Regions from separate parts of the Rhizobium sp. Root1204 genome, predicted to be linked through region 1. Evidence: predicted binding sites of a transcription regulator. Region 1 holds the regulator's gene; the other holds the start of a gene.

The links. Region 1 encodes PhoB, which activates phosphate uptake and scavenging genes when phosphate is short. Its sites were predicted from a motif close to TGTCATNNANCTGTCAT; they were not measured.
Region 2: the regulator PhoB is predicted to act here: its motif matches at 2,521-2,537, upstream of ASC96_RS24085 (LTA synthase family protein).

What each region holds. Positions count from the first base shown of each region.
Region 1 covers NZ_LMCZ01000001.1:295,188-310,259, forward strand. Annotated here, with positions in the region: gene apaG (Co2+/Mg2+ efflux protein ApaG) at 1-89, shown strand, start outside; gene ASC96_RS01405 (Hsp33 family molecular chaperone) at 103-1,092, opposite strand; gene argF (ornithine carbamoyltransferase) at 1,364-2,281, opposite strand; gene ASC96_RS01420 (aspartate aminotransferase family protein) at 2,327-3,526, opposite strand; gene ASC96_RS01425 (GcrA family cell cycle regulator) at 3,960-4,493, shown strand; gene ASC96_RS01430 (VOC family protein) at 4,507-4,884, shown strand; gene phoB (phosphate regulon transcriptional regulator PhoB) at 4,905-5,588, opposite strand; gene phoU (phosphate signaling complex protein PhoU) at 5,696-6,409, opposite strand; gene pstB (phosphate ABC transporter ATP-binding protein PstB) at 6,485-7,300, opposite strand; gene pstA (phosphate ABC transporter permease PstA) at 7,313-8,635, opposite strand; gene pstC (phosphate ABC transporter permease subunit PstC) at 8,632-10,116, opposite strand; gene ASC96_RS01460 (substrate-binding domain-containing protein) at 10,216-11,250, opposite strand; gene phoR (phosphate regulon sensor histidine kinase PhoR) at 11,445-12,686, opposite strand; gene ppk2 (polyphosphate kinase 2) at 12,837-13,715, shown strand; gene ASC96_RS01475 (hypothetical protein) at 13,737-14,879, opposite strand; gene ASC96_RS32390 (hypothetical protein) at 14,876-15,016, opposite strand.
Region 2 covers NZ_LMCZ01000034.1:566,972-582,043, reverse strand. Annotated here, with positions in the region: gene ASC96_RS24090 (DUF1003 domain-containing protein) at 1-470, opposite strand, end outside; gene ASC96_RS24085 (LTA synthase family protein) at 558-2,504, opposite strand; gene ASC96_RS24080 (NAD+ synthase) at 2,777-4,456, shown strand; gene ASC96_RS24075 (TolB family protein) at 4,479-5,336, shown strand; gene ASC96_RS24070 (LacI family DNA-binding transcriptional regulator) at 5,483-6,511, opposite strand; gene ASC96_RS24065 (phytanoyl-CoA dioxygenase family protein) at 6,617-7,810, shown strand; gene ASC96_RS24060 (SDR family oxidoreductase) at 7,899-8,720, shown strand; cobalamin riboswitch at 8,763-8,976, shown strand; gene bluB (5,6-dimethylbenzimidazole synthase) at 9,020-9,712, shown strand; gene ASC96_RS24050 (DUF2865 domain-containing protein) at 9,713-10,798, opposite strand; gene ASC96_RS24045 (acyl-homoserine-lactone synthase) at 10,998-11,642, opposite strand; gene ASC96_RS24040 (LuxR family transcriptional regulator) at 11,814-12,548, opposite strand; gene ASC96_RS24035 (NADP-dependent malic enzyme) at 12,720-15,032, opposite strand.

The DNA.
Region 1 (15,072 bases):
CGATGGAAAACACGCACGGGGAGTCGTTCACCGTCGACATCCCCGCTTTCTCGCTGGATTCGCCCGGCCAGAACCGGACCTTGAATTAGAGCCGCAGCGTTTTTACTGCGGCTTCACTTCCGTCGCTTCAAACCGGTAGGTCGTCGAGCAGAATTCGCAGGTGACCGATACCAGTCCATCCTCGGCCGCGTGATCGATATCATCCTGGCTGAGGCTTGCCAGAACATCCCGCAGTTTTTCGCGCGAGCAGCTGCATTTGTCATAGACCGCTTGTGGCGGATAGACCTTGACGCCGCGCTCGTGGAACAGCCGGTAGAGCAGACGCTCGGTACCCACGGTCGGATCGGTCAGTTCGTCGGCATCGATGGTCTGGACCATGACGCTGGCTTCATCCCACAAATCATCGACCGCAAGAGCGCCGTTGCCGTCATCCCCGTCGCCACCATGCAGATCGGCCTGGCGCATACGATCCGGCGCGTCCGGCAGGAACTGCGCAACCATGCCACCAGCCCGCCAGCGATGACGCGGCTTGCCGTTTTCATCGCGGTCGAGCAGTTCTGCGACGCCAAGGCGGACCTTGGTCGGGATCTGTTCCGACTGGCGGAAATAGACGCCGGCAATTTCCTCCAGCGAGGCTCCGTCGAGCGGCACGATGCCCTGATAGCGCTGCATATGCGCACCCTGATCGATGGTGAACGCAAGAACGCCCTCGCCCAGCAGATGCTGAGGCTGGGTCAGGCCGTTCTCTTCAGCAATCTTCAGAGCCTCTTCATCGTAGCGGGCATAGGCGCGTACCCGGTCCGGCGTCGCGAAATCGGCGACGACCAGATCGACCGGACCATTGCTCTTGGTCTGGATGATCAGCTTGCCTTCGAACTTCAATGACGTACCGAGAAGTACCGTTAGAACGACGGTTTCAGCGACGAGACGGGCGACCGGCAGCGGATAATTGTGGCGCTCGAGGATCGCGTCCAGCATCGGGCCGAGCTGGACGGCGCGGCCGCGCACATCAAGGCCTTCCACCTGAAACGGCACGACATGATCGTCACCGGCGTAATCGAACTGGCCAAGGCCCACGTTTGCTTCCGTCATCGCTCTAACTCCTAGCCCTCGAACGTCTGCCCGCCGTGAAGGCCGGGACGCTGTTCGATGCTTCTATTGATCCTGGGCAGGCCGGTTTTGTCCAGATCGCTCCTGAAAAAACGGCCGTCGCTCTGCCGCCTCCAATCAGGACGGCGGCGCGGATGGATGGTTGCTTTTGAATACGAACGACCGGCGAAGGCGGACACGCCACCTGCCGGTCATCAGCTTGATGCATAGATCGTGTGCCGCTGCCCGGTTTTCAATATGCCGGGCCAGACCGCTAGAGCGCGCCAAGGCACCAGGCAAGGACGGATTTTTGCGCGTGCAGGCGGTTCTCGGCTTCATCGAACACCACCGACTGCTTGCCATCGATCACATCATCCGTCACCTCCTCGCCACGATGGGCAGGCAGGCAGTGCATGAACAGCGCATCCTTGTCGGCCTTCGCCATCAGCGCGGCGTTAACCTGGAAGGGCTGGAAGACGTTGTGGCCACGGGCGCGGTGTTCCTGGTTCATCGATACCCAGGTGTCGGTAACCACGCAATGGGCGCCATCCACGGCCTGATCGGCATCATGATAGAGCTTTATATCGCCACCATTGTTGCGCGCCCAGTTGAGGATCTTGTCGTCAGGCTCCGAACCGAGCGGCACAGCCATGTTCATCCGGTAGCCGAACTGCGCCGAGCCTTCGATGAAGGAGTGCAGCACGTTGTTGCCGTCGCCGGTCCAGGCAATCGTCTTGCCCTTTACCGGGCCTGCATGCTCCTCGAACGTCATGATATCGGCCATGATCTGGCAGGGATGCGTCGCATCCGTCAGTCCGTTGATCACCGGCACGGTGGCATGCTCGGCCAGTTCCAGCAGCCGATTGTGATCAGTGGTGCGGATCATGATCGCATCGACATAGCGCGAAAGAACCTTGGCGGTATCGCCGATGGTTTCGGCGCGACCGAGCTGCATTTCGGTGCCGGACAGGAACAACGTCTCGCCGCCAAGCTGGCGCATACCGACATCAAAGGACACGCGGGTGCGCGTCGAAGGCTTTTCGAAGATCATCGCCAGCATCTTGCCGGCCAGCGGCTTTTCAGCGGTGCCGGCCTTGGTGGCAGCCTTGCGCACGCGGGCGTCTTCGATGATCGACCGCAAGTCGGTTGTCGTCATGGCAGAAAGATCGAGAAAGTGTCTGGTACCGGCCATTCTATTCAGAGTCCTGTGTTTTTCAGCGTGTCAGTGAAGCGTCGTTCAGGCCGATGCCTGTCGTCGCTCCGCTGTCAGCTGTTCGGCGGCGCGCTCGAGACGCGCCAGGCCTTCACGGGCTTCCTCGGCCGTCGTCACCAGTGGCGGCAGCAGGCGGATAACGTTTTCGCCCGCTGGTACCGCCAGCAGCCGTTCGGCACGGATGGCCTTCAGGAGATCGGCAGACGGCACCTTGGCCTTGATGCCGAGCATCAGGCCCTCGCCACGGATTTCCTCAATAATCTCGGGGAAACGATCGGCAAGTGAAGCAAGCCCCTGGCGGAAGACCAGCGAGACATCGCGGACGTGCTGGAGAAAATCATCGGCCATGATGACATCCATCACGGCATTGCCGACAGCCATGGCCAGCGGATTGCCGCCATAGGTCGAGCCGTGGGTGCCCGCGACCATGCCGGAGGCTGCCTCTGCCGTGGCAAGGCAGGCGCCGAGCGGGAAGCCACCGCCGATACCCTTGGCAACCGCCATGATATCCGGCGTTACGCCCGCCCATTCATAGGCAAAAAGCTTGCCAGTGCGGCCGACACCGGACTGGACCTCATCGAGGATGAGCAGCAGGCCATACTCGTCACAGAGCGCACGCAGTTCCTGCAGGAATTCCTTCGAAACGGTGCGGATACCACCCTCACCCTGGATCGGCTCGATCAGGATCGCGGCAGTCTCTTCGCTGATGGCAGCCTTCAGGGCGCCCATGTCGCCAAACGGCACCTGATAGAAACCCGGCGCCTTGGGGCCGAAGCCTTCCAGGTACTTCGCCTGCCCACCGGCAGCGATGGTCGCCAGTGTGCGGCCGTGGAACGCGCCTTCAAAGGTAATGATGTGGAATTTTTCAGGCTGACCCTTGGCGAAATGATAGCGCCGCGCCGTCTTGATCGCGCATTCGAGCGCTTCTGCACCGGAATTGGTGAAGAACACCTTGTCGGCGAACGTCGCTTCCGTCAGGCGGCGGCTGAGGCTTTCCTGGCCGGGGACTTCATAGAGATTTGACAGGTGCCAGACCTTGTCCGCCTGCTCCTTCAATGCCGATACAAGATGCGGATGTGCATGACCGAGCGAATTGACCGCCACACCGGCGGCGAAATCGAGATAACGGGTGCCGTCCTCAGCAATCAGCCAGACGCCTTCGCCGCGCTCAAACCGCAAGGGTGCGCGTGCATATGTGTCATAAAGCGGCGTGGCATCGGCCATGGCGCATGTCTCCTCAAACCATCACGGCCATTGTATAAACGGCGCCGTCAACAAGGCTGTGACCAGCCCATAAAAAATCAAAATGCCGCCTTTCGGCGGCAATGGCACTATCTTCACTTCGCAATGCGATGTCAACAAAAGCCCATGATTTCCAGCAATTCGCGGATATACAGCGGCCGCAAATTTTTTAGCCGGATACCCTTGCAAAAATGCCACGCATCGCAAGCAAGTTGGGGAAAACTCGGAAATCGATTCGGTGGGATTCTCCGGACTCTTGTCAGGGAGTCCCACGGGCTCTACGTTAAGAAATAATTACTAGAACGCATGCGGCGGACCTAGTCACCAAAAGTGTTATCGCGTTTCAGCCTCGGGTTACACCCAGGGCTCGGTGGAGGATTCGACCATCACCAACGCTGGGAATGGAGACAAGACCATGAACTGGACTGACGAGCGGGTCGAAAAACTCAAGAAATTGTGGGCCGAAGGCTTGAGCGCGAGCCAGATCGCAGCACAGCTCGGCGGCGTCAGCCGTAATGCCGTCATCGGCAAGGTTCACCGTCTCTGCCTGCCCGGCCGCGCAAAGGCTGGTGGCAGCACGGCAACGGCCCGCGTCAAGCGCCCGGCACCTTCCGCCGCACCACGCGCACCGAACTATACCGCATCGCGCATCACCGCCACCCGCACAGTGACCCGCACCACCGGTGCGACCGTCATGAAGGAAGAGGTGGAAATCGACGCGATCGAGAATCTGGAGACAGCACCGGCTGGCAACAACGTTGTTATTCCGATGTCTCGCCGTCTGGTCCTGACCGAGCTGACCGACCGTACCTGCAAGTGGCCGATCGGCGATCCGATGAAGGACGAGTTTCACTTCTGCGGCAACGATTCCCCGGACACTTCGCCGTACTGCACCTTCCACGCCAAGCTGGCCTACCAGCCGTCCGGCGAGCGCCGCCGGGCACGCTAAGGCCGGATCGGCCGTGCGTTTTGTCAATCCCATCCCGTTTGTACGGGATATCAGCATCTCGAAAATCTTCTATAGCGAGATGCTGGGATTGGCAGTCAGCCGTGATTTCGGCAATTTCGTCTTATTTGAAACGGGATTTGCCATCCATGATGGCAAATCCCTCGAAACGACGGTCTGGGGACAGCCGTCAGACGTTTCCGGGCCGTACGGCCGTCAAAATATCCTGCTCTATTTCGAACATGATGATCTGGATGCGCTTTTCGGGCGCATCGGCAGCCTTGTAAACCTCATCCACCCCATCGAGACGCAGGCTTGGGGCCAGAGGGTTTTCCGCTTCTACGATCCGGATGGTCACGCCATCGAGATTGGAGAACCGCTCGGCAACGCCTGACGGTTCTTTCCTGTACGATTTCAGCTTTCCAGGGAATAGCCCGCGCCGCGCACTGTACGGATCACGTCCTGCATATTGGAAAAGTTCAATGCTTTGCGCAGGCGGCCGACATGGACGTCGACGGTGCGTTCATCGACATAGATATCGTGGCCCCAGACGCCATCCAGCAGCTGTGAACGCGAAAAGACCCGGCCCGGCGATGCCATGAAGAATTCCAAGAGACGGAACTCCGTCGGCCCGAGACGGACCTCGCGCGTCTTGCGGTGGACACGGTGGGTTTCGCGGTCGAGTTCGATATCGCCGCACTTCAGCAGCGTCGACAGCACTTCCGGCTTGGCGCGGCGCAACATCGCCTTCACCCGCGCCATCAGTTCCGGCGTCGAGAACGGCTTGACGACGTAATCGTCGGCGCCCGTAGCCAGACCGCGAACACGCTCACTCTCTTCGCCACGCGCTGTCAGCATGATGATCGGTAGCCGTTCGGTTTCCGGACGCTGGCGCAGCCGGCGGCACAGTTCGATCCCGGAAACACCCGGCAACATCCAATCGAGGATCAGGAGATCGGGCAGACGTTCCTGCAGGCGCATTTCCGCCTCGTCGCCACGGTTGATGGTGTCGACTTCGAACCCTTCGGCCTCGAGATTGTATCGGAGGAGGACGCTCAGCGCCTCTTCGTCTTCAACAACGGCAATTCTTGGCAACATTCAGTTCTGCTCCTTGGCGTCCGGCCGGATGGCCGGAGGCGTGCCGAGCGGCTCCAGCGGCCGCTCGCGCGATCATTGCGTAAGAATTTACTTACTTTCTCAGGCGATCAGTTGCCGATCGCACCGACCGTATTGGCTGTGTCGTCCTTTGGACGTTCGCCAGCCGGCTGCGCGCCGGTCGCCATGTAGTAGATTGTTTCGGCGATATTGGTGGCATGGTCGCCGATGCGCTCGATGTTCTTGGCGCAGAACAGAAGATGCGTGCACGGCGTGATGTTACGCGGGTCTTCCATCATGTAGGTCAGGAGTTCGCGGAACAGCGACGTGTAGATCGCGTCGATCTCGTTGTCGCGTTCGCGGATGCTATTGGCCTTTTCCGGCGAGCGGGAGGCATAGACATCGAGCACTTCCTTGAGCTGAACGAGCGCAAGCTCGGCCAGATGCTCCAGACCACGGGCCAGTTGGCGCGGCAGGCTGGCGCTCGCGACCGCGATGACGCGCTTGGCGTTGTTCTTGCCAAGGTCACCGACCCGTTCAAGATCGGCGGCAATGCGGATCGATCCCATGATTTCGCGCAGGTCGGCAGCCATCGGCTGGCGCTTGGCGATGGTGACAATGGCCTTTTCGCCGATCTGGCGTTCGGCCTCGTCGAGAATGGCGTCGTCGGAAATGACCTTCTGGGCAAGCGCCAGGTCGGAATTGACCAAGGCGCGTACGGATTCGGCCACCATCTGTTCGGCCAGACCGCCCATCTCGGAGATGCGCCGGGTCAGGTACTTCAGATCTTCGTCGTAGACGGAAGCAATGTGCGTAGACATGATTGTTTTTCCTTGCGATCACAATCCGGGTTGGAAGACCACCACCCTGCCCTCATGACAGGGTGGCAAGCTCAGTCCTCAGCCGAAGCGGCCCATGATGTAATCCTGGGTCCGTTGGTCATCCGGGTTGGTGAACATCTTGTCGGTGTCGTTTTCCTCGACGAGATTGCCGAGGTGGAACATCGCGGTCCGCTGCGACACGCGGGCTGCCTGCTGCATCGAGTGTGTGACAATGACGATCGTGTAGTTTGTCCGCAGCTCGTGGATCAGTTCCTCGACCTTGGCGGTCGCGATCGGGTCCAGGGCCGAGCACGGCTCGTCCATTAGGATGACTTCCGGGCTGACCGCAACGGCGCGGGCAATGCACAGGCGCTGCTGCTGACCACCGGAGAGGCCGGTGCCGGATTCATGCAAGCGGTCCTTCACTTCATTCCAGAGGCCGGCCTTCTGAAGGCTCGTCTCGACGATCTGATCGAGGTCCGCTTTGGTGCGGGCGAGGCCATGGATCTTCGGACCGTAGGTGACGTTCTCGTAGATCGACTTCGGGAACGGGTTCGGCTTCTGGAACACCATGCCGACGCGGGCGCGGAGTTCGACGACGTCGATGCTCGGGTCGTAGATATCGCCGTCATCAAGGGTGATCTTCCCGGTGACGCGGCAGCTGTCGATCGTGTCGTTCATGCGGTTGAGCGTGCGCAGGAACGTCGACTTGCCGCAGCCCGACGGGCCGATCAGCGCGGTGACGGTGTTTTCGCGAACGTTGAGGTTTACATCGAAAAGCGCGCGCTTCTCGCCGTAATAAACCGAAACGTCCTTTCCGATCATCTTGAAGGGAACAGTGTTCATTTTCTGGTCCAGCGCCTTTTCAACTGCTGCTTCTGACATCATGTTCATGTTCTTACCTCACTACCAGCGACGCTCAAAGCGACGCCGCAACAGGATTGCGCCAAGGTTCATGACGACGAGGAAGATCAAGAGGATCATGATCGCACCCGAAGTCCGTTCGACAAATGCACGTTCGGCTTCGTTGGCCCACATGTAGATCTGGACCGGCAGAGCAGTGGACGGGTCCATCGGCGAGCCCGGATAGTCGACAACGAAGGCCACCATGCCGATCAGGAGCAGCGGCGCGGTTTCGCCGAGCGCATGTGCCAGGCCGATGATCGTACCGGTCAGGACGCCCGGCATGGCGAGCGGCAGGACGTGATGGAAGATGGTCTGCATCTTGGAAGCACCGAGACCCAAGGCTGCCGAGCGGATCGACGGAGGAACCGCCTTCAGAGCTGCTCGGGTGGCGATGATGATCGTCGGCAGCGTCATCAGCGTCAGCACCAGGCCACCAACGACGGCAGCCGAACGGGGCATGCCGGCGAAGTTGATGAAGATCGACAGGCCGAGCAGACCGTAGACGATAGACGGCACCGCCGCGAGGTTGTTGATGTTGACCTCGATCAGATCGGTGAGCCGGTTCTTCGGCGCGAACTCTTCGAGATAGATCGACGCCGCGACGCCGATCGGAAGGGCAAGCACAAGGACGATCAGCATCATGTAGAGCGAGCCGAGGGCGGCGACGCCGATACCCGACGCCTCAGGACGGCTCGATGCACCATAGGTGAACAGCCCGGTATTGAACTGCTTGGCCATTGCGCCGGTTTCGGACAGCTTCTTCATCCATTCGATCTGCTGATCCTTCACCTTGCGGTTGGCTTCAGCAACGGTCAGGTCGATCTGGCCCTTGTTGGCGCTATCGATATTGCCTTCCGCCAGAAGCGAAACAGTGGCGGTGGTACCGATGATCGCCGGATTGGCAACGACGAGATCGCGCAACTGTGTGCGGGCACTGGCCGAAACCATGTCCGTCGCCTGCTTGACGAGCGGCTTGTTGGCGGGATCGATGCCGAGGGCCTTTACCAGCGCGTCACGCACCAGCAGCGGATAATTCGCCGTCATCAACTTGGCGGGATTGGCGCCACGTTCGTTCTTCGGATCGATGATCTTTTCCGAAAACTCGATCGGCAGGGTAATCGCCGTCTGCTGGAAGGCCGTGTAGCCTTTGGAGACAACGGTCCACAACAGCACGAACAGAAAGAACAGGCCGATCAGGATAGCTGTCAGGCCGTAAGCCTTGAAGCGGCGTTCGGCAGCATAGCGCCTCTTGATGCCGATATCGCGTCTTGCCTGCGCCGGGCGCACAAAGGTGGACTGTACGGAGGATGTCATGTCGGTCATTCGTACTGTTCCCGATACTTGCGCACGATGTAGAGTGCATAGATGTTGAGGCAGAGCGTGATGGCAAACAGAGTGATGCCAAGAGCGAAAGCCACCAGCGTCTGCGGCGAGTTGAACTCAAGGTCGCCCGTCAGCTGATTGACGATCTTGACGGTGACCGTGGTCATCGCCTCGAACGGGTTGAGCTGCATGCGGGCGGCAACACCGGCAGCCAGCACCACGATCATTGTTTCACCGACAGCACGCGAGGCCGTCAGCAGCAGGGCGCCGACGATACCGGGCAGCGCCGCCGGCAGGATGACGCGCTTGATCGTCTCAGAGCGCGTCGCACCGAGGCCGAGCGAGCCGTCGCGCAGCGAGCGGGGGACCTGCGTGATGATGTCATCCGACAATGAGGACACGAACGGGATCAGCATGATGCCCATGACGAGACCGGCTGTCAGAACGCTCTGTGCCTGGATGAAATTGACATAGTTGCCAGTGACCAGGCCGTTCAGCTGGGCGGAGATATCGCGCAGGAAAGGCCCGACGGTCACCAGCGCGAAGAAGCCGTAGACGATAGTCGGGATACCGGCGAGAATTTCCAAGAGCGGCTTAGCGATGCCACGCACGACGGGCTTTGCATATTCCGCCATGTAAATGGCCGCGAACAGGCCGACCGGCACAGCAAACAACATGGCGACAAGAGCGATGTAGAGCGTGCCCGCGAGAAGCGGCAGAAGACCGAACTGGCCTTCCGTGCCACCGCTGCCGGCTGCCGAAAAGCGCGGGTCCCAGACCGTGCCGAAGAAGAACGCACTCGGGGACACCGACTGGAAGAACCGGATGGCCTCCGACAGCATGGAGCCGACGATACCGACCGTTGTCAGGATCGCGATCGAAGAGGCAACAAGGAGCGTGCCCAGCATGACGCGCTCGACGCGGTTTCTGGCCCGGAACGGCGCGCTGATACCGCGAATGGCGAAGACGGCCCCGGCAATAGCAATGATCAGCACGACTAGGCTCATTACCCACCGGCTGCCATCTCTGAGGGAATTATAGTGCTGCGCGGCTTCCACCATGTAGGGCTCGCCGGCATTTGCCATCGGCACACCCTTGGCGGCCAGCGCCTCCCGAAGGTTGCTGGAGCCGCTGGTGACGGCCGCAAGCTCATCGCTGCTCAGCCGCTTCAGGCCGTTGGCTACCTGCATAACCTGACCGAGCATCAGCTCGGTGGTCGCAGCGCCCTGGCTTTTCACCGTATCCGGCAAGGCGGAGCGCACGGAATTTTCAATGAAGAACGGGCTGGCAAGAAGCCATACGGCAAGAACGAACGCAGCCGGCAGGACCGCCCAGATGGCAACATAGACGCCATGATAACCAGGAAGCGAATGCAGGGCGGAAAGCTTGCCTTTGGAGCTGGCCATCGCGCGCGCGCGTCCGGCAAAATATGCCGCAAGGCCAACGATCAAAATGATCAAAAGAATAAGAGAAGTGCTCATCGATATGTCCCCCCGGCTTTTCACTCATTGAAAGCCGGCAAATCCGCATACTCGGGATGCCCGGCACGGCAAAGCTGCCGTGCCGGTTTTTGCACTAAATTAGAGCATGTTACCGTCGGTGAAGGCCTTGCGGTCGGCTTCGCGCTCGGCATCCGGAGCCGGAACGAGACCGTAGGCAGCCAGCGGGCTGTCCGGGCCGACCATCTGGTCGTCGAGGAAGAATTCAACATATTCCTTCAGGCCCGGGATAACGCCGAGGTGAGCCTTCTTGACGTAGAAGAACAGCGGGCGCGAAACCGGATATTCGCCCGAAGCGATCGTTGCGCCCGACGGGACAACGCCGCTGACGGTCGCGACCTTCAGCTTGTCAGCGTTGTTTTCATAGAAGGACAGGCCGAAAACGCCGATGCCGTTCTTGTTGGAAGCGATACGGGCGAGCGTTTCGGTGTAGTCGCCATCGATGTCGATCGCCAGACCGTCCTTACGGACGGCGATGCACTTCTTGGCAGCTTCCTTTTCGTCGGCGACGAGACCCTTGATGGCAACGTCAGCGCCAGCGTCCTTGCAGCCGTGAGCCAGCATCTTTTCGTCGAAGACTTCGCGCGTGCCGTGCTTTTCGCCCGGGATGTAAGCAGCGATTTCTACGTCCGGCAGGTCTTTGTTGACTTCCGACCACTTCTTGTAGGGATTGGCAACGAGCTTGCCGTCGATGACGAGCTCAGCGGCGAGCGCGAGGTAGAGGTCCTTCGGAACGAGCTTCAGATCGGCATTGCCGCTGTCCGTTGCGAAGACGATGCCGTCATAACCGATCTTGACTTCCTGGACTTCGGTAACGCCGGCTGCCTTGCAGGTTTCCAGCTCGCTGTCCTTGATCTGGCGCGATGCATTGGCGATGTCGATCGTGTCCGGGCCAACGCCCTTGCAGAATTCCTTGAGGCCCGCACCGGTGCCGCCGGATTCAACAACCGGGGTCTTGAAGTCAGGGAAGGTTTCGCCGAACGTTTCGGCAACGATCTTTGCATAAGGCAGAACGGTCGAGGAGCCGGCAACCTGGATCTGGTCGCGAGCAATGGCAACGCCTGCAAACGCGGCGGATGCAACCAGAGCTGCAACAGTAAGTTTCAAGGACTTCATCAGAATACTCCCGTAATGGGCTTGTGTGGGTGCGCTTTTCACCAGCGCTCGCTTTCGCCGTGTCGATCGGCCGCCCTAGTTAGCGCCCGATGCCCACACCTTTTATGTCAACTTGACGAAACATTTGTGACATATCAATCAATTGAAATAATTGACTATTTTCTAAAAATGACATTTTCGGAGACAGGTTTGTGTCAAAACCTCACGGTAAAGACCGTGCCCTTGCCGACTTCAGACTGAACCAGCAGCCTGGCGCGATGCCGGGTGAGGATATGCTTGACGATGGCAAGCCCGAGGCCCGTGCCTTTTTTCGACCGGCTGGCCTCGACATTCACCCGGTAGAATCGTTCGGTAATGCGCGGAACGTGCTCCGCGGGAATGCCCGGCCCGTGATCGCGAACGGAAACTTCTGCCGGAGCATCACCTCCACCGGAGAGCGTGACCTCGACCTTTTTGCCCTCCTGGCCGTATTTGCAGGCGTTTTCGATCAGGTTCTCAAAGACTTCCGTCAGCTCGTCACGGTCACCCTGCACGGTCACTGGCTCATCCGGCACGATCAGCGAAATTTCGACACCGACGTCTTCAGCAAGTGGTGCCAGAGCATCGCGGACATGACCAAGCAGCGGCCCCAGGCTGATCGCTTCATCCGGCGCGATATGGGACTTGAGTTCCAGCCGCGACAGGGACAGGAGATCATCGACCAGCCTGCTCATCCGCGTCGCCTGCTCGTGCATGATGCCGAGAAACTTTTCGTGTGCCTTCTGGTCGTTGCGCGCAGGCCCTTGCAAAGTCTCGATAAAACCGCGCAACGAGGCCAGCGGCGTTCTCAGTTCATGGCTGGCATTGGCGACGAAATCGGAGCGCATCCGGTCGATCCGACGCGCCTGGGAAATATCCCTGTAGGACAGGACATAAAGCCGCTTGTCGGCCCGCTGGCCAACCTCGGCCGGCGCGACCCGGACGATGTAGACCGCGTCGGATGGAAACCGCTCCGAATGTTCGATCTGGTTGACCTTGCCGGTGACGATGGTCTCGCGAACCATATCGAGGATGCCGGGCGAACGCACCCGTGCCGACAGGTCCGTGTTCGGCGGAATGGTGCCGAACGCCTTTTCCGCCGCCTGATTTTGTAAAAGCACTGTTTCATCGGGTGCGACCACCAAAATTGGCGTGTCGAGTGCATTGAAGCCCGTCGCGAGCATGTCGAGATCGGTTTCTTCCACCACGGACGGCACGGCAACCGGAATCGGCGGCTTGGTGTCTGCGGAACGATTGAACAGGACCGTCATCCAGACAAGCCAGAACAGCAGCACAGCTGCGGCATGAATGCCCGAAAAAACGAGACCTGCAGCGGCAGCAACGGACAGGCCGATGACCCATTTCTCCGACTTGGCGGTCTCTTTCAGTCGAACCCAGACGTTGTTTGTATCTTCCAAGATTTTCTCACGAGCACGGTGCAATTGACCGGTGATAGCGGAGGTTCATGACATGATTTTCACGGCATGCTTGAATTCGCAATGCAATTGTGGCCTCCTCCCATGAAATCGGCGACCGGCAGCAACAATATCCAGCGAGGGTACATCATGATGGACATGGAAAAAAACAAGCCGGTCGAACTCGTGATCAATGGCAAGGAGCGGGTTTTCGACATCGACAATCCGAAGCTGCCAGACTGGATCGACGACAAGGCGCTGGCTTCCGGCGACTACCCTTACGAAAAGAAATTCGACAGCGACGAATATGACGATCTTCTGGAAAAGCTGCAGATCGAGCTGGTGAAGGTCCAGTTCTGGCTGCAGGCGACCGGCAAGCGTGTTGTCGCCCTGTTCGAAGGGCGCGATGCGGCCGGCAAGGGCGGCTCCATCTATGCCATCCGGTCTTATATCAATCCCCGCTCCGCTCGCGTCGTTGCCCTGCCCAAACCCACCGAGACGGAACAGGGACAGTGGTATTATCAGCGCTATATCTCGCATTTTCCGACGGCCGGTGAATTCGTGATGTTCGACCGATCCTGGTACAACCGGGGCGGCGTTGAACCTGTCATGGGCTTCTGCACGCCAGAACAGCACAAGAAGTTCCTGAACCAGACGCCGCGGCTTGAAAAGCTGATCACCGGCGATGACATCCATTTCTTCAAGTTCTGGCTGGATATCGGCCGGGAAATGCAGTTGAAGCGGTTTCACGACCGCCGTCACGATCCGCTGAAAGTCTGGAAGCTCTCGCCGATGGACATTGCGGCGCTGACCAAGTGGGACGACTACACCGAGGCGCGCGACACGATGCTGCGGGAAACGCATACCGACCATGCGCCCTGGGTTGTCGTTCGCGCCAACGACAAGAAACGTGCGCATCTCAACCTGATCCGTCACCTTCTGAATTCGGCCGATTATGACGGCAAGGACGAGAAGGCGATCGGCAAGATCGATGACAAGATTCTCGGCTTCGGCCACGGCTTTGTGAAATAGCCGCAGCGCTTACCAAAAAGCTTATTGGCCGGGAAGGACCCGCACCGCATAGACGCTGACGCTGTTGCCGGCACCCGTGACATCGCTGTTGATCAGGATATGTCCAGGCGAACTCGGGGCAAGACTGCGATCGAATGTCACCTGGAACAGCATGTCGTTCTTTTCATCGTTCACCGTGAACCGGTGGCGGCCGCAATCGCCGAGCGAGGCAAAATCGCATTCGACAGAAAATTGCGTCTGCTTACCGGTATCCGCCTGAACGCTGAGGGCGACAGTCGATGTCTTGCCGGAAATCTGCTCAAGCACCGAAACAGGAATCTCGATCGACACATTGCCGTCGGCATCCGCCGTCGCCGAGGTGATACGAAGACGCTGGCCACGCTCGTCGCTGACGGGATCGGCAGCAGCACGGCTACTGGCCTTGACGTTGCTTGCATCAGCAGGTGTGAAGACCTCAACCCAATCGCCGGAAAAGCCCGCTTGCGCTCCAAGCGTCTTCAAACCGGCCGCGCCGTCGAAATCCTCCGATTGCACTGTCGAGGGCGGATTGGCGACACTGGTATCGCGCTCTGCCGCCGTTTTCAAAAGTCCGCTGGTTTCAACCCACCACGCCCCCATGACCACCGCTGCAACCAGCGTGGTGATGACCATGACGAAGGAGAGAAAACTGCCGCGCTTGCGCCGCCGGGGTTTTACTGCCGCCGCATCTGCCTTTGCGGCCTTGCCGCGCTTGCCGGCGGCCGGTTCCGTCAAGGGTGCCGTGTCCGCAGCACGCGCGCCGTCGCGGCGCTCCGGACGCAGGCCCGCAAGGCCACCATCCGCAACAGGACTACCGGTACGACCCGCATGCCGTTCGGATGGCATGCGGATGTCGTGATCAAGCTCTGCCGAAGGAACCGGCGCGCTGCGGGTCTCAACCTGGATCGGCGGCGGCACGGATGCAGCGGCTTTCAGGCTGGCGCGCTCCTCCAATTCGATGGCGTGAATGACGCCTTCGAGCCGGTGGCGCTGCTGGGCAATCACCTCGGGATCGTGCACATCCTGCTTTCTAAGGCCGGCCTCCAGCGCGTTGCGCGCCGATTGATAGATGCGCGCACGCGTTTCGGAGTTCGCCCGCTCGGAGCGTTCCAACGCCTGTCTGATAGCAGTTTCCAGTCCGCTCACTCTTCGTCCTTCTTGGTGCAGGCATTCACGCCCTTGCAAAGCATACTGCGCGCATCGAAAGCCGAAGCGGCCGGATTGCTGTTACCCAAAAACCATGCACGACCGGCTACGGGCCTTACAATCAAATCCATCGTCATGGCCTGACATCCTTTTAGGAAACCCGGCACGCTTTTGAATATGTTAACAATTGGGT
Region 2 (15,072 bases), on a different contig from region 1:
TCCCGCAATAGCACCGTGTCGATCTTGTTGTGCAGCGAGATCAGTTCCAGCTCGGATTTGAGATTGACCTCATAGTCCTTCGAGGCATCGAAGCGATCCTTCATGGCTTGCCGGTTCTGCGACATCATGATGATCGGCGCCTGGATGGCGGCGATCATCGACAACAGCAAGTTGAGGAAGATGAAAGGGTAGGGGTCGAACGCATCTCGCGTCAAAAGCACCGTGTTGGCGATGGCCCATGCGGCAAGGAAGATCAGGAAAGCGATGATAAAGCCCCAGGAGCCGCCGACACGGGCGATGCTGTCTGCCATCCGGTCACCATAGCTCTGTCCAGCAACGAAGGCAGCGTTGGTGTCCTGCGACACGATCTTGCGTTCTTTGGCGCGGTGGAGAACCTGACGCTCTATAGCGCCAAGTTCACTGCTCGATTTGCCGAAAAGGATGTGGGAGATTTCGTCAAGGTGCGACATGGGCAGGCTCCGTCAGAAAACGCTGCCCTGTTCTAGCCTACCCCGGTGATTTGCGGAAATGCCGGAACCCGGCATCCCCGCTTCTTTTTACATGGCGCCGGCAAAGAGATCGGCGTGGCTCTCGAAGAACCGTTCGGTGCTGAAGCGCTGGCCGAACATCATGTCGTGCTGCAGGAAACGATAGTCGCGAATGAGCGGCGGGATTGTCTTCTGGCGTCCCCAGGAGGCTGTTTCCTTGCCCTTTGTGTCGACGAGCATGTAGCGGTCGATGATACGGTACTTGTCGAAGATATTGCCGAGGAAGCCCGTATAATAGGGATGCTCGAAGCCGCCCTGCTTGAGGATCTGGTAGGACAGGAAGGCCGGGCTGATCGTGCCGATATCCTTGACCGGGCCGGTCTTGTTGGACCAGACGACCAGAGGCGTTTCGTGCTGTGCCTTCATCTGCTCGAGCGAGCCTTTGCGCGAAGCGGTGACGTCGTTCATGAAGCCGGTGTTCGGATAGACGGTGTTGAGCGGCGGCAGATGGTCACCGAACAGCACGATGATGGTTTCGCGGTCACGTTCCTTGGCCCAGTCCATCAGCATCTTCAGGCTGTCATCCGCTTCCTTGATGCCCTGTGCATAGGTTTCAAGAACTTGCTTGTCGGCAGCGGGAAGGTTGCCTTCGACCTTGATGGTGTTCTTGGCATAGCGGTTGGCTTCATAGGGGCCATGACCCTGCAAGGTAACCGTGAAAAAGAAGAACGGATCACGCAGCTGGTCAGCCTGGCGGATGATTTCCTTGGTGAGCGACTCGTCCGAGGCGAAGATGCCACGCTTCTGCATTACCGGCAGGTTCTCTTCCGACTTGAACTGGTCAAAGCCGAATGCCTTGTACACGGCGCTGCGGTTCCAGAACCACTTCTGGAAGGGGTGCACGGCGCGCGACACATAGCCCTCGCCACGGAAGAAGGTGGCAAGCGAAGGAATGGGATTACGGATATACTGCTGATACGGGATGCTGCCATAGGGTAGGAAGGCGTTGGAGAAACCGGTCAGCGCCTCGAATTCGACATTGGCCGTCATGCCGCCGAACTCCGGCGAGAAGACGTTGCCGGACTGCATTTCGCGGATCGTCGGCATCGGATCGGGCGACAGTTTGACGTTGGGCAGACGGGTCGGATCCCAGAAGGATTCGCTCATCAGAACGATAACGTCAGGTTTGCTGCGATGGGATGTACCAGCCGGCATCGGCTTGGTTGGAATCTTGTCGATCGCATCGGACATATAGCCCGCCGGTGCCGTCACGTTCGCCATTGGCAGGTTGAGCGCAAACGCCATGGTGAAACCGTTGTGACGGTAGTTTTCGGTCTGGTCCCACATGATCGGAATGACCTGCAGGCGGTCACGCACCCATGAGAAATTGTTGTAGTCCATCAGGTGATAGAATGCGCCGAGCAACGGCAGGGCGACGGCGAACCGCGCCAGGCGCTGGCGCCGGGTGAGGGCCGGAAAGCGCCGCCAAGCGAAACGGACAAGCCAAACCAGCGCGGCCACCGCCAAAACGATACCGGCGACGATGCCAACGGCTGTCCACGGGCGGTCGCGGACCAGAACCGGCATCAGCTCCATGATCTGGCGGCCGAACAGAAAATCCGTCGGGTAAAGCGGATCGGAGAGGAAAATCTGCTTCTGCCGGCTGACGAGCGCCGGGATGAGCGCCAGCGGCGCGATCAGGATGACCCCCAAATTTTCGCGTGCGAAGAGGGCGTCGATTGCAAGGAAAAGCAGGAAGAATACGCCAGCGGTCGTCCATGCGGGGCGCGCCGGGTCGAGGAAGAACAGTGCAGATTCCATTGCGGAATTGCGGGCAATCCATTCGACGAAGAAAATCAATGTGATCGACAGAAGCAATGACAGCGAGAGATGCCGTGCAACCGAAAGCGCCTTGGCATGGCGTGCGCCGAAACCGATTTGCGGGCCATAGGCCCTAGAAGCGGTGGCAGCGATTGCTGCCGATTCAAAAATGGCCAAGGCCGTCTCCGATTTCATAAAACTGTCGTCCTAATGTCATACAGACGTCATCTTGAACGGAGGATGAATAATTCAAGTGGTGTTCTCCACCGACTTTTTCGGCACCTGTTGCCGATCCGACATGGCCTGAAAGGCGGGGTTGCGGGTGGCAGTGCGCAAGCCATCTGACGGGCAGGGCGTATTTTTTTCCAACTTCATCGCAAGCACGGGGTATTTTGGTGCGGAATGCGATAAACAGCATCCTTGGATGCCTCGCATCCGCGATAGCAAGATCAAGCACAGGCCTGTTCATGACCGCGCAAAAGACCATTTCCACGACGTTCCGTATCGCTGTTGCCCAGCTCAATCCCACCGTCGGCGACATTGCCGGTAACCTCGCCAAGGCACGCGAAGCCCGCGCTGATGCGGCACGCGGCGGCGCCGACCTTCTTCTTCTGACCGAATTGTTCATTTCAGGCTATCCGCCAGAGGATCTGGTCCTGAAACCGGCATTTCTGAAGGCCTGCCAAAAGGCTGTCGATGCGCTTGCCGCCGATACCGCGGATGGCGGTCCGGGGGTCATCGTCGGTTATCCGCGGCAAGGGGAAACGGGACGCCATAATTCGGTTGCTGTTCTGGATGGCGGTCAGGTTCTGGTCATTCGCGATAAGGTCGATCTGCCGAACTACGGCGAGTTCGACGAAAAACGTGTTTTCACCGAGGGCGCGATGCCTGGACCGGTCAATTTCCGCGGTGTGCGGCTCGGTATCCCGATCTGCGAGGAAATTTGGAATGACATGGGCGTTTGCGAGACGCTGGCGGAAAGCGGCGCCGAAATCCTGCTGGTGCCCAATGGTTCTCCCTATTATCGCGGCAAGATCGATGTGCGCCACCAGGTGGTGCTGCGCCAGGTGATCGAGACCGGTCTGCCGATGGTGTTTGCCAACCAGCTCGGCGGCCAGGACGAACTGGTGTTCGACGGCGCCAGCTTCGCCTTCAATGCCGACAAGCAACTGGCTTTCCAGATGAGCCAGTTCGAAGAGAGCATTTCCATCTCTGAGTGGCGCAAGAACGGCGAGGGCTGGGTTTGTCAGCAGGGGATGATGTCGCGCCTGCCACAGCAGGAGGAAGCCGACTACCGCGCCTGCATGCTGGGCTTTCGCGATTACGTCAACAAGAACGGCTTCAAGAATGTCGTGCTTGGCCTTTCCGGCGGTATCGATTCGGCGATTTGTGCCGCACTTGCGGTCGATGCGCTCGGCGAAGAACGCGTCCGCACCGTGATGCTGCCTTATCGCTACACATCGTCGGACTCGTTCAAGGATGCCGAGGATTGCGCCAAAGCGCTCGGGTGCCGCTATGACGTCGTGCCGATCGAGGAGCCGGTGCAGGGCTTCCTCAACGCCCTTTCCGATATGTTCGAGGGAACGGAATCCGGTATTACCGAAGAAAACCTGCAGAGCCGGACGCGCGGCACGATCCTGATGGCGCTGTCCAACAAGTTCGGCTCGATGGTGGTGACCACCGGCAACAAGTCGGAAATGTCGGTTGGTTATGCGACGCTCTATGGCGACATGAACGGCGGCTTCAATCCGATCAAGGACCTCTACAAGATGCAGGTCTACGGGCTGTCGCGCTGGCGCAACACGACGGTGCCGCCCGGTGCGCTCGGTCCGTCAGGCGAAGTAATCCCGAAGAACATTATTGACAAGGCACCGTCGGCCGAGCTTCGCCCGAACCAGACGGACCAGGATTCGCTGCCCCCCTATCCGGTGCTTGACGATATCCTCGAATGCCTGGTCGAGAAGGAAATGGGGACCGAGGAGATCGTCGCGCGCGGTCATGACGAGGCGACGGTGCACCGGATCGAGCACCTGCTCTACATCGCCGAATACAAGCGTCGCCAATCGGCCCCGGGCGTGAAGATTACCAAGAAGAACTTTGGCCGCGACCGTCGCTATCCAATCACCAACCGGTTCCGCGACCGGTAGACTTGCAACTGGAGACGACGGCATGCGCAGTTCGGTCGAAATCTACACGGTCGCCACAGGCGAAACCCGCATCGTCTGGCAGACGGAACAGCTGGTGGAGGCACCGAACTGGTCGCCGGACGGGCAGTCGCTGGTGATCAATGGCGACGGCCTGTTATACCGCCTGCCATTGCCGGGCGGCGAGCCGCGTTTGATCGATACGGGCTTTGCTCGCACGTGCAACAACGACCATGGCATCTCGCCTGATGGCAGGACCATCGTCATCAGCGACAAGACCGAGTATGGCGCATCAACGATTTATACGCTTCCGGCCGATGGCGGACTGCCCAAGCAGGTGACGCAGAACCGGCCGTCCTACTGGCATGGCTGGTCGCCGGACGGAAGGACGCTGGCCTATTGCGGCATCCGCGGTCAGGTCTTCGATATCTACACCATCCCCGTGAACGGCGGCGAGGAAACGCGGCTGACCTTCGGCGAGGGGCGTAACGATGGCCCGGACTACAGCCCGGACGGCGAATGGATCTATTTCAATTCCAGCCGTACAGGCCGGATGCAGATCTGGCGTGTCCGCCCGGATGGTTCGGATGTGACCCGTATTACCGACAGCGAGTATGGCGACTGGTTTCCGCATCCGTCTCCCGACGGCAAGCACCTGCTGGTCATCTCCTATGACGGGGATGTCTTCGATCATCCGCGCGATCTCGATGTGCGGTTGCGGCTGATGGACCCGGATGGCGGCAATGCCCGAACCCTGTTTGCGCTGTTTGGCGGGCAGGGCACCATCAACGTTCCCAACTGGTCGCCGGATGGCCGGGAATTCGCCTTCGTGCGCTACCAGCCGGCCACGGGCAATGATCGGATTGCCAACCAAGTTCGTTGAACGAAGCGTCCGACTGAAAGACAGTTGTTGTGCGTCGTCGGCGGCCTTTCAGGGGTGATTTCCGGTCGAGCGTAGGGAGATGGCGCGTGAAACCGTATCCTGGCTGACTTGGTGATGTATCCCGAACACCGGCCAGGCGGCGTAGTTCATCGAAGCGATAACGGGATGTTGTAGGGCGTGATGACTTCCACCGCGGAGAGGCGCGCGATACCCGGTGCGGCCAAGGCACCGCGGCGGCTCATGATCGCCCTAAACACGGTGCGCACATCGGCCTTCAGATCGTGATGCAGGACGAAATGGATTTTACCCATCCGGAGAAGATCGAGATTCCCGGCATCGAGATCGTGTGCCACGAATATCGCACACGTTCGCTCGGCCGCGGCAAAGGCAGCCACCACGGCGCGATTGCCGCCGCCGATTGAATAGACGGCGTTGATGCCCGGATTGTTTGAAAGGGCGGCCGCAGCTAAAGCCCCGGTTGGATCATCGCGGCCAAGACCCTCGCTGATTTCGACGATACCAATTGATGGATAGCGGTTACGCAATATGCGTCGAAAGCCGATTTCCCGCTCTTCTTCCCCACGGAAACGGCTACTCGACAGGGTCGCCAGTACCGTTGCCGGCTGACCGGCAAAGCGTTCGCCGATCAGGTAGGCGGCGGTTTCGCCGGCTGCCCTGTTGTCCGCTCCGGCATAAGCCGTGCGGGGTGCATTGGGCAGGTCGGTGACCAGCGTCACAACGGGAATGCCGGATTGTTCGAGGCGCGTGACGGCGGAACTGATCTCGGGGACATCCGGCGCCTTCAGGACGACGCCATCGGTGCCACGCAGGCGCACCCGGTCAAGCAGTTGGACGATCTCCTGCGGCCGCATCGATTCGGCGAAATGGAAACGGGAGCGGAAGATTGTCGGCAGAAATGTCAGGCTCTCGCTTTCGAAGGCATCGCGCACGGTATCGGTGAAGCGGTCTGGCGCTTCCATGATGATGTCGATGGCAAATTTGCGGCCCTGTATTTCGATTCCGGCCTGCTGTTTTTCCAGTTCGCGGATGGCGGCGTGGACACGCAGTTCCGTCTGTTTGCGTACGCCGGGGCGATTGTTGAGAACGCGGTCGACGGTGGCGATGCTGAGGCCTGCCTGAAAAGCGATGTCCTTGACCAGAAATTCGTGGGCCATCGTGGGTCCGTTCTGATGGTTTTTTGAGGTGTTTCTGCTCTATATCAGCTTTTCCCTCCGCGTATAGTGCGGTCATCGACAGACATCCGGCGGGAGGAAAACGGGATGAAGACCGACAATATTCTAAAACAGCGAGCTGACCGGGTCTGGCTGACGGAAGCTGCCTGCGATCTTGAGGATTTTCGCGCTGAGGTGGAGTGCACGACATCGCTTGCCGACTATCCGCATGCGGCGGCCGTCGAGAAGAATGTTCTGATTTATGACAGCGCAAATGTGCTGAAGGCGGCTCAGACCGGCGAAGGACGCCGGGCGGTGCTGGCTGAAATCTGCGAAGCCTTTGCGACCGGGCCGGGCGTCGTCGTGCTGAAGCGGGCATTCGAGGATACGGCTGTCATCGATGCGGCGAGCGGCATTTTCGACGATATCATCAATGAACAGCACCGGACCAATAGCGGTGGCGGCGACCATTTTGCCAAGCCGGGCGCCAATGACCGCATCTGGAATTCACTTGAAAAGCACTGCCTGCGTGATCCGCGTAATTTCGCCGCCTACTATGGCAATGCCCTGATCGCGCTGGTCAGCGAAGCCTGGCTCGGACCGAGCTATCAGATGACGGCGCAGGTCAACCGGGTCAATCCGGGCGGGGCAGCGCAATCGGCGCACCGGGATTACCATCTTGGTTTTCAGACCTCATCCGTCATCGAGCAGTTTCCGGCACATGTCCATCGCCTGTCGCCGGTCCTGACGCTGCAGGGGGCGGTTGCTCATTGCGACATGCCGCTGGAAAGCGGACCGACCTTGTTCCTTCCTTATAGCCAAACCTATGTTCCGGGCTATCTGGCGCTGAAACGTCAGGAGTTTCGCGATTATTTCGATCGCCACCATGTGCAGTTGCCGCTGTCGAAGGGCGACCTGGTCTTCTTCAATCCGGCCCTTTTCCATGCTGCGGGCACCAATCGTTCCGAGGGTATCAAGCGGGTGGCAAACCTCCTGCAAGTGTCCTCGGCGTTTGGACGCGCGATGGAAACGGTCAACCGGGAGCGCATGAGTGCCGTTCTCTATCCAGCCTTGAAGGCAATGCTTACCGATGGCCGTTTGACTTCTGCGGAAGCCGCTTGTGCGATTGCGTCCTGCGCCGAAGGATATTCCTTCCCGACCAATCTCGACCGGGATCCGCCAGTCGGCGGGCTTGCGCCGAAAACGCAGGCGCAGTTGATGCACGAAGCGCTTTCGGGTGGCTGGGAGGAAGCCGCATTTGCAGCGGCGCTTGCGGCTCAGTCGGAGAAGAAGCTCAGCTAACGGAAATATTCCTTGCAATTTGAACTCCTGCCCGAATGCCGGGCGGGAGTTTTTTGGCATCAGCGATATCGAAAATGGAGGAAAAACAATGAGCAATGACTATGGCCGTCTCGACGGCAAGATCGCGATCGTCACCGGTGGCACGCAAGGGCTAGGCGCCACGATCGCAACGCTGTTTGCCGCGCGCGGCGCCGCAGGCATCGTTATCTGCGGCCGCAATGCCGCCAAGGGCGAAGCCAAGGCCGCCGAGATCGGCAAGGCGACCGGCACCAAGGTCGTCTACGTACAGGCCGATCTGGAACAGGTGGAGGATGCGCGCAAGGTGATAGACGCCTGCGACAAGGCGTTTGGCCGTGTCGATGCGCTGGTCAATGCGGCTGCGATTACCGATCGTGGTACGATCCTCGACACCAGCCCGGAACTGTTCGACCGGATGTTCGCCGTCAATGTGCGTGCGCCGTTCTTCCTGATGCAGGAAGCGATCAACGTCATGCGCCGGGAAAAGATCGAGGGGACCATCGTCAATATCGGCTCGATGTCGGCCAAGGCCGGCCAGCCGTTCATTGCGGCCTATTGTGCTTCCAAGGGGGCATTGGAAACCCTGACGAAGAACACCGCCTATGCTTTGCTGCGCAACCGGATCCGGGTCAACGGCCTGAACATCGGCTGGATGGCCTCGGAAGGCGAGGATCGCATCCAGCGCGAATTTCATGGCGCCGCCAGCGACTGGCTGGAAAAGGCAGCGGCAAGCCAGCCTTTCGGCCGTCTGGTCGATCCGGCCGAAGTGGCGCGTGCCTGCGCCTATCTGTCGTCGAGGGAGTCCGGCTTGATGACCGGTTCGGTGATCTGCTTCGATCAGTCGATCTGGGGCGCCTATGACGGTTCGCCGCATCCGGTCGCTGCGATGTAAGGAGATCAGGCGGGCCATCTTGCATTTGGCGGCCCGCCATGCCCATATCGGTCCTGCTCAGGTGCCCGTGAAAACGGGAGAATCGGGAACCCGGTGAAAGTCCGGGACGTGCCCAACGCTGTGACGGGGACGATTTTGCATTGATGAATTTCTGAATTCTTTCAGAATTCTGCCACTGGATTTTCATGTGATCCGGGAAGGCGGCAAAATCGGTTGATCCGCAGTCAGAAGACCGGCCTGACGAGATAGACCAGCCCCGCGCGGACGGCGGGAGGTTTCGCATTGTTGGGGATCAAACGATGCAAGCTGAACCGCAAGACCGCCTTGTGAGGGCGGACGCATTTTCACCGGACGAGCGCGCCGCCGTCTACCGCGCCATCGAAACCCGCCGCGACGTGCGCGATCAATTCCTGCCCGCACCTTTGCCGGATGATGTCATAGCGCGGCTTCTTGCCGCCGCCCACAGCGCACCCTCCGTCGGCTTCATGCAGCCGTGGAATTTCATCGTCGTTCGCGACGAGGAGAGGCGGGCGCGTGTCTTTGAGGCTTTTCAGCGGGCCAATGAAGAGGCAGCGCTGATGTTTGAGGGCGAGACGCGGGACAAATACCGGTCGCTGAAGCTGGAGGGCATCCGCAAGGCGCCCGTCAGCATCTGTGTCACCTGTGATCCGGCGCGTGCGGGCAAGGTCGTCCTCGGCCGGACGCACAATCCGCGCATGGATGCGTTTTCCACCGTCTGTGCGGTGCAGAACCTGTGGCTTGCGGCGCGGGCCGAAGGTGTCGGCGTCGGCTGGGTCAGCATTTTTCACGAGCGCGAAATCAAGGATGTGCTTGGTATTCCCGATCATATCGAGATCATCGCCTGGCTGTGCCTTGGTTATGTCGATACGCTCTATGCCGAACCGGAACTGGCCGTCAAAGGCTGGCGCCAGCGTTTGCCGCTTGAAGATCTGGTGTTCGCGGATGCGTGGGGCATCAGGCCGGATGATTGATCAATTGGTCTGCTGCGGCTGGTATCCGGGGCCTGCCGGATGCCTCAGGTCGATCGAGGTTTCCTGCGACGGCAGATAGCTTGGGCCGACGACGCGGACCTTGTTGTCCTGAGGATTGTATGGCCTGTCCGCGACGGCGCTTTTCACTTCGACCGGGTCCGCCTTCTTGCGGGTGAGAATCTCAAGGACGCCCTTGCCGTTGTCGTGCGTGCTTTGTTGCGTCGCCGTGCGTCCGGCTGGAGAGCAGCCGCATTGACCGGGCTGGCTGAGGTCCCGGGTCTTGTAGGCGAAAGCCGAGGGCAGGTCGGCATAGGGTTCGCCGGTGGCGGCGGAGACCATCTGGTTTGTCTCTTCTGTCGCCATCGCATGATAATAGAGCGCCGTTTCTGTCCCGGGGCAGCGCCGTTGGCAGGTTTCGGCATCGCGCTGGAAATCGGCCGGCGATGAGTTCGACGAGATTGGGAAGAATGCCCCATCGCAGGTTCTTACGCACATGGTGCGCAAGCTGCCGGGATATTCTGCGCTCGGGCCAAATCCGTCTTCCGGCGTGGCGAAGCCGGCGTTGCCGTACGGATCCGAATACCCCTCGCTGATCGGCGGCAGGTCATTGAGGATATTGCGGTGGGTTTCCGGTTCTTCGACCGCGGCACTGAGGACGTCACTCTCCTCCTCGTTGCAGCGATTGGCGGCAAGCGCGGCGTTAATACGCCGCCGGGCAATATCGCTATCGTTGCCGTCCAGCAGGCTTTGCCGGCGGGCTTTCAGGGTTTCCAGATCCATTTGCATCTGTGAAATTTCGCTGCTCAGGCTTTGGCAGACCTCTTCATTCGGGCCGCCGACAATGATGACGCTGCCCGTGCTGCATCCCATGCGCCTCAGATCACTGCGTGCCTGCCGCAGGTCCAGATTCTGGCGGGATATCGCCCCTGTATAGTCGCGCAGATTGGCATTGGAGGCGACGATCTTCGGCAGGCCGGCAAGATGGGCATTCAGGCGTTCACACACCGCCGAGGCGTCGGCCGTGGCCGTCATGACCAGAAGAAGCGGAACTGCTCGCGCCGCAAGGGATATGGAACGGAAGATCACGTGTTTCTCTCGCCTGAGCATACCGGCACCGCGCCGGGTGCGAAGGAACATCCCGCGCACTCTGACTTTGCCCTTATCATACCGTCATTCGACGGGGCTGCAACGCACTCCGCATAGCAGCGTTAACGGGCGGCGGGAGAAACATGCCGGGCGAGGCGGGAGAGCCACAATCGGCCGAACTCCCGCCAGGCTGGATAGTTTAAGCAGCCCTGGCCATTTCAAGCGACATCGGCCGCTCCAGCACGGAACCGGCGATTTCGGCGACCGCCTTCATCCTGTCCAGAAGGCCGGCTGTGACTTCCCAGGCAACGGCGACAGCATAGACGGAGCCGATCCGCTGTGGCTCGCCAATCCGTTCACCGGGGCATCCCATCCGCCGGAACATCCGCTCCAGAAAAACGTCGGTGACTGTGACGATATGGCTGAGACCGGACGACAGCCCAAGCTCGCCGACGCCACACATCAGTTCGGCGGCGGCGATGGTTACCTGGTTGGAACCGCGATCCTGCGAGATGGCCGGATCGATGCAGAAGCGGCTGGATTCCCAGACGGACGCGCTGCGCACCTGTGGGTTGTCGCCAAGCAGGATCGGAAACGTATCATCCAGCATGTTCGGCCCAAGCGTCGGCAGGAGGCGCAGCGAGCCGCGCAATTTGCCTGTTTCATCCGAGTAAGACAGCACATAGAGCGGATTGACGTCGTCGTAATTGTCGATTTCCCAGTTGCCGCGGACCGACACATCCCATTTCAGCAAGTCGTGAAAGACACGCTTTCGCAACTGGAACATGGCGTCGATAGCGTCCGGATGTTGCTTGCCGGTGTTGCGGTTGAAAATCCTGATCATCGTTTGCTCCTGTGTATGAATGCGGAGAGCAAATGCTGTCAGGTATCGGCGGCGGGCATAACTGTCGGTAGTGACAGGTTTCTAATGCACGCCGATATGCAATGGACTCGGACGTCCGGAAGGACGTCCGAGTCCATTGCATTCACGGGAGAGAAGGGGAGCGGGAAATGATCAAAAGGCCGGGATGAGATCGCGCCGGACGGCTTGCGCGACCGCCTGGGTATTGGAAACGACGTTCAGCTTGCGCCGGGCATTGGTCATGAAGAAGCGGACGGTGCGTTCTGAAATGCCCAGGATCGTGCCGATCTCCCAATAGCTTTTACCCGCGGCGGCCCAGCTGAGCACTTCGGTTTCCCGATGGGTCAGTGTCTTGGCGCAGTCCGTAAGCTCTATTCTGCTGTCGCTTTCCAGCAGAGACGCGTGGAAAAGATTGGCGAGCAATTGGAAATCACGCAGATGGCAACGCCGGTAGGCAGGCCATTCGTCGGACGGAACATCAGCCTGGATTGCCAGGAAAGCCAGCCGCCGAGTGGGGGTCGCGAGAGGCAGGGTGATGCCGTCGAGACCAAGGCCGAGTTGTGTCGCTGCGGAAAAAAGCGGCTCGCTATCGGGATGAAGTTTGCGGGCCGTCGCCCAATCCACCGGCCTGACGCCACCCAAGGTCATGCGCAGGATCGGATCGATGCGCTGATAGCGCTTGTCAACATAGGTTGTGAGACTGCGTGCGCTGAAAGTGTGGTGCAGCCTGTGGATAACAAAACCCGCGGTCAGGATGTCGACGTCGAGATAAAGCAGATTTGCGATACTGAAAGTGCTGCGCATCAGGTCGAAAAACCGTTTTGGTTCAACGATTTCCTCGTTTTCCATAATGTCCAGCAGGTCAAAGAATGCCTGTTGGTCAGCCATGCTGCAAAACCCTGTTATTTGATGGGGGCAGCATGATAACGGTTTAAGTCTTTGTCTAGTGCAATCTTTGGTTATCCGTGTGTTTTTACAAATCTAAACTATAAGCTGTAATTAAAATCACTTTTATATTTGGATTGAGCCGGCTGTGAGCCGGCTCAATCTATACTTCTACTAGGCGGGGTATGAGGCTTCCACAACCGCCAGTGCGGCCATGTTGACGACGCCGCGCGACGTTACCGATGGCGACAGGATATGTGCAGGCAGGGCCGTTCCGAGCAAAATCGGTCCGACATGCAGGCTGTCGGTCATCGTCTTGACGACGCCCAGCGTGATGTTGGCGGCATCGAGGTTCGGGAAGACCAGCAGGTTGGCTTCACCCGCCAGTGTGCTGTTGGGCATGACGCGGCGGCGCAAGGCTTCCGAAATGGCGGAATCGCCGTGCATTTCACCGTCAGCTTCGAGATCGGGCGCGAGTTCGCGGACGATCTGCATGGCCTTGCGCATCTTGAAGGCGCTTTCCGAATCCCGCGAGCCGAAATTCGAATGCGAAACCAACGCTGCGCGCGGGGTAATGCCGAAGCGGCGAATTTCCTGGGCGGCCATCACCGTCTTCTGGGCGATTTCCTCTGCCGTCGGATCGAAGGTCACGTAGGTGTCGGTGAGGAAGGTGGCACCGCGCTGCGAGATCAGCAGGCTGAGGGCCGAGAAATCCAGCACACCCTCGCGCTTGCCGATGATCTGGGAGACAGCCCGAAGATGGGCGCTGTAGCGGCCTTCGACGCCGCAGATCAGCGCATCGGCTTCGCCGCGCCGGACGGCAAGCGCGCCGATCACGGTCTGGTTGGTACGAACGATTGTCCGGGCTGCTTCCGGAATGACGCCGAGACGGCCGACAAGCGCAAAATAGTCGTCGACATAATCGCGGAACCGCGGATCGCCTTCCGGATTGACCACTTCAAAATCGACGTCCGGCCGGATGCGCAGGCCGTAGCGCTTCAGGCGCGTCTCGATGATATTCGGACGGCCGATCAGGATCGGGCGGGCTGTGCCGTCCTCCAGCAGTACCTGGGCGGCCCGCAGGACGCGCTCGTCCTCGCCTTCGGAAAAGATCACCCGGTTTTTCTGGGCATTCTTTGCGGCGGCAAAGATCGGCTTCATGATGAAGCCGGAGCGGAAGACGAAGCGGTTCAGCTGGTCGAAATAGGCATCGAAATCGGTGATCGGCCGGTTGGCGACGCCGCTATCGGCAGCTGCCTTGGCAACAGCCGGTGCGATGCGCAGGATCAGCCGCTGGTCGAACGGCGAGGGGATCAGGTAGTCCGGGCCGAAGACCGGCGTTTCGCCGGAATAGGCGCGAGCTGCGACGTCAGACGGCTCTTCACGGGCAAGCGCTGCGATGGCGCGCACCGCCGCCATCTTCATGTCCTCATTGATCGTGCGGGCGCCGCAATCAAGCGCTCCGCGGAAGATGTAGGGGAAACACAGGACGTTGTTGACCTGGTTGGGGAAATCCGACCGGCCGGTGCAGATCATCGCGTCGGGACGGGCGGCGCGCGCCACTTCCGGCATGATCTCGGGATTGGGGTTGGCGAGCGCCATGATCAGCGGCTTTTCCGCCATCTGGACCAGCAGTTCAGGCTTCAGGACGCCTGCGGCTGAAAGCCCCAGGAAGACGTCGGCACCGGCAATGCTGTCGGCGAGGATCCGGTTGGCGCTGTCCTGCGCATAAACGGACTTCCACTCATCCATCAGCACTTCGCGGCCGAGATAAACGAGGCCTTCGAGGTCGTGCACCCAGATATTTTCACGCTTTGCACCAAGCGTCACCAGCAGATTGAGGCAGGCGAGCGCCGCAGCGCCGGCGCCTGACGTGACGATCTTGGCATTGGCAATGTCCTTGCCGGCCAGTTCCAGGCCGTTGAGGATGGCGGCGGCAACGATGATCGCGGTTCCATGCTGATCGTCATGGAAGACCGGGATATCCATCTTCTCGCGCAACCGGCGTTCAACCTCGAAACATTCGGGCGCCTTGATGTCTTCAAGATTGATGCCGCCGAAGGTCGGTTCCAGAGCCGAGATGACATTGACCATCTGGTCGATTTCGGGCGCATCGATCTCGATGTCGAAGACGTCGATGCCGGCGAATTTCTTGAACAGGACGGCCTTGCCTTCCATCACCGGCTTAGAGGCGAGTGGGCCGATATTGCCAAGACCGAGAACTGCCGTGCCATTTGAGACAACCGCGACCAGATTGGCGCGCGCGGTATAGTCGGCGGCGGTCGATGAATCGTCACGGATGGCAAGGCAGGGGGCGGCAACACCCGGAGAATAAGCGAGCGCCAGGTCGCGCTGGTTGCCGAGTGGCTTGGTCGGCTGGATCTCGAGCTTGCCGGGGCGTGGATAGCGGTGGAAGAACAGCGCCTGTTCATCAAGGTCGCCGCTTGCTGGAACCGCTGGGGTCTTGGCTTTGTCGCCGGTGCTCATATTCGTAAATCCCTACTTATTCGTCGCGGCTCTTTTTGCA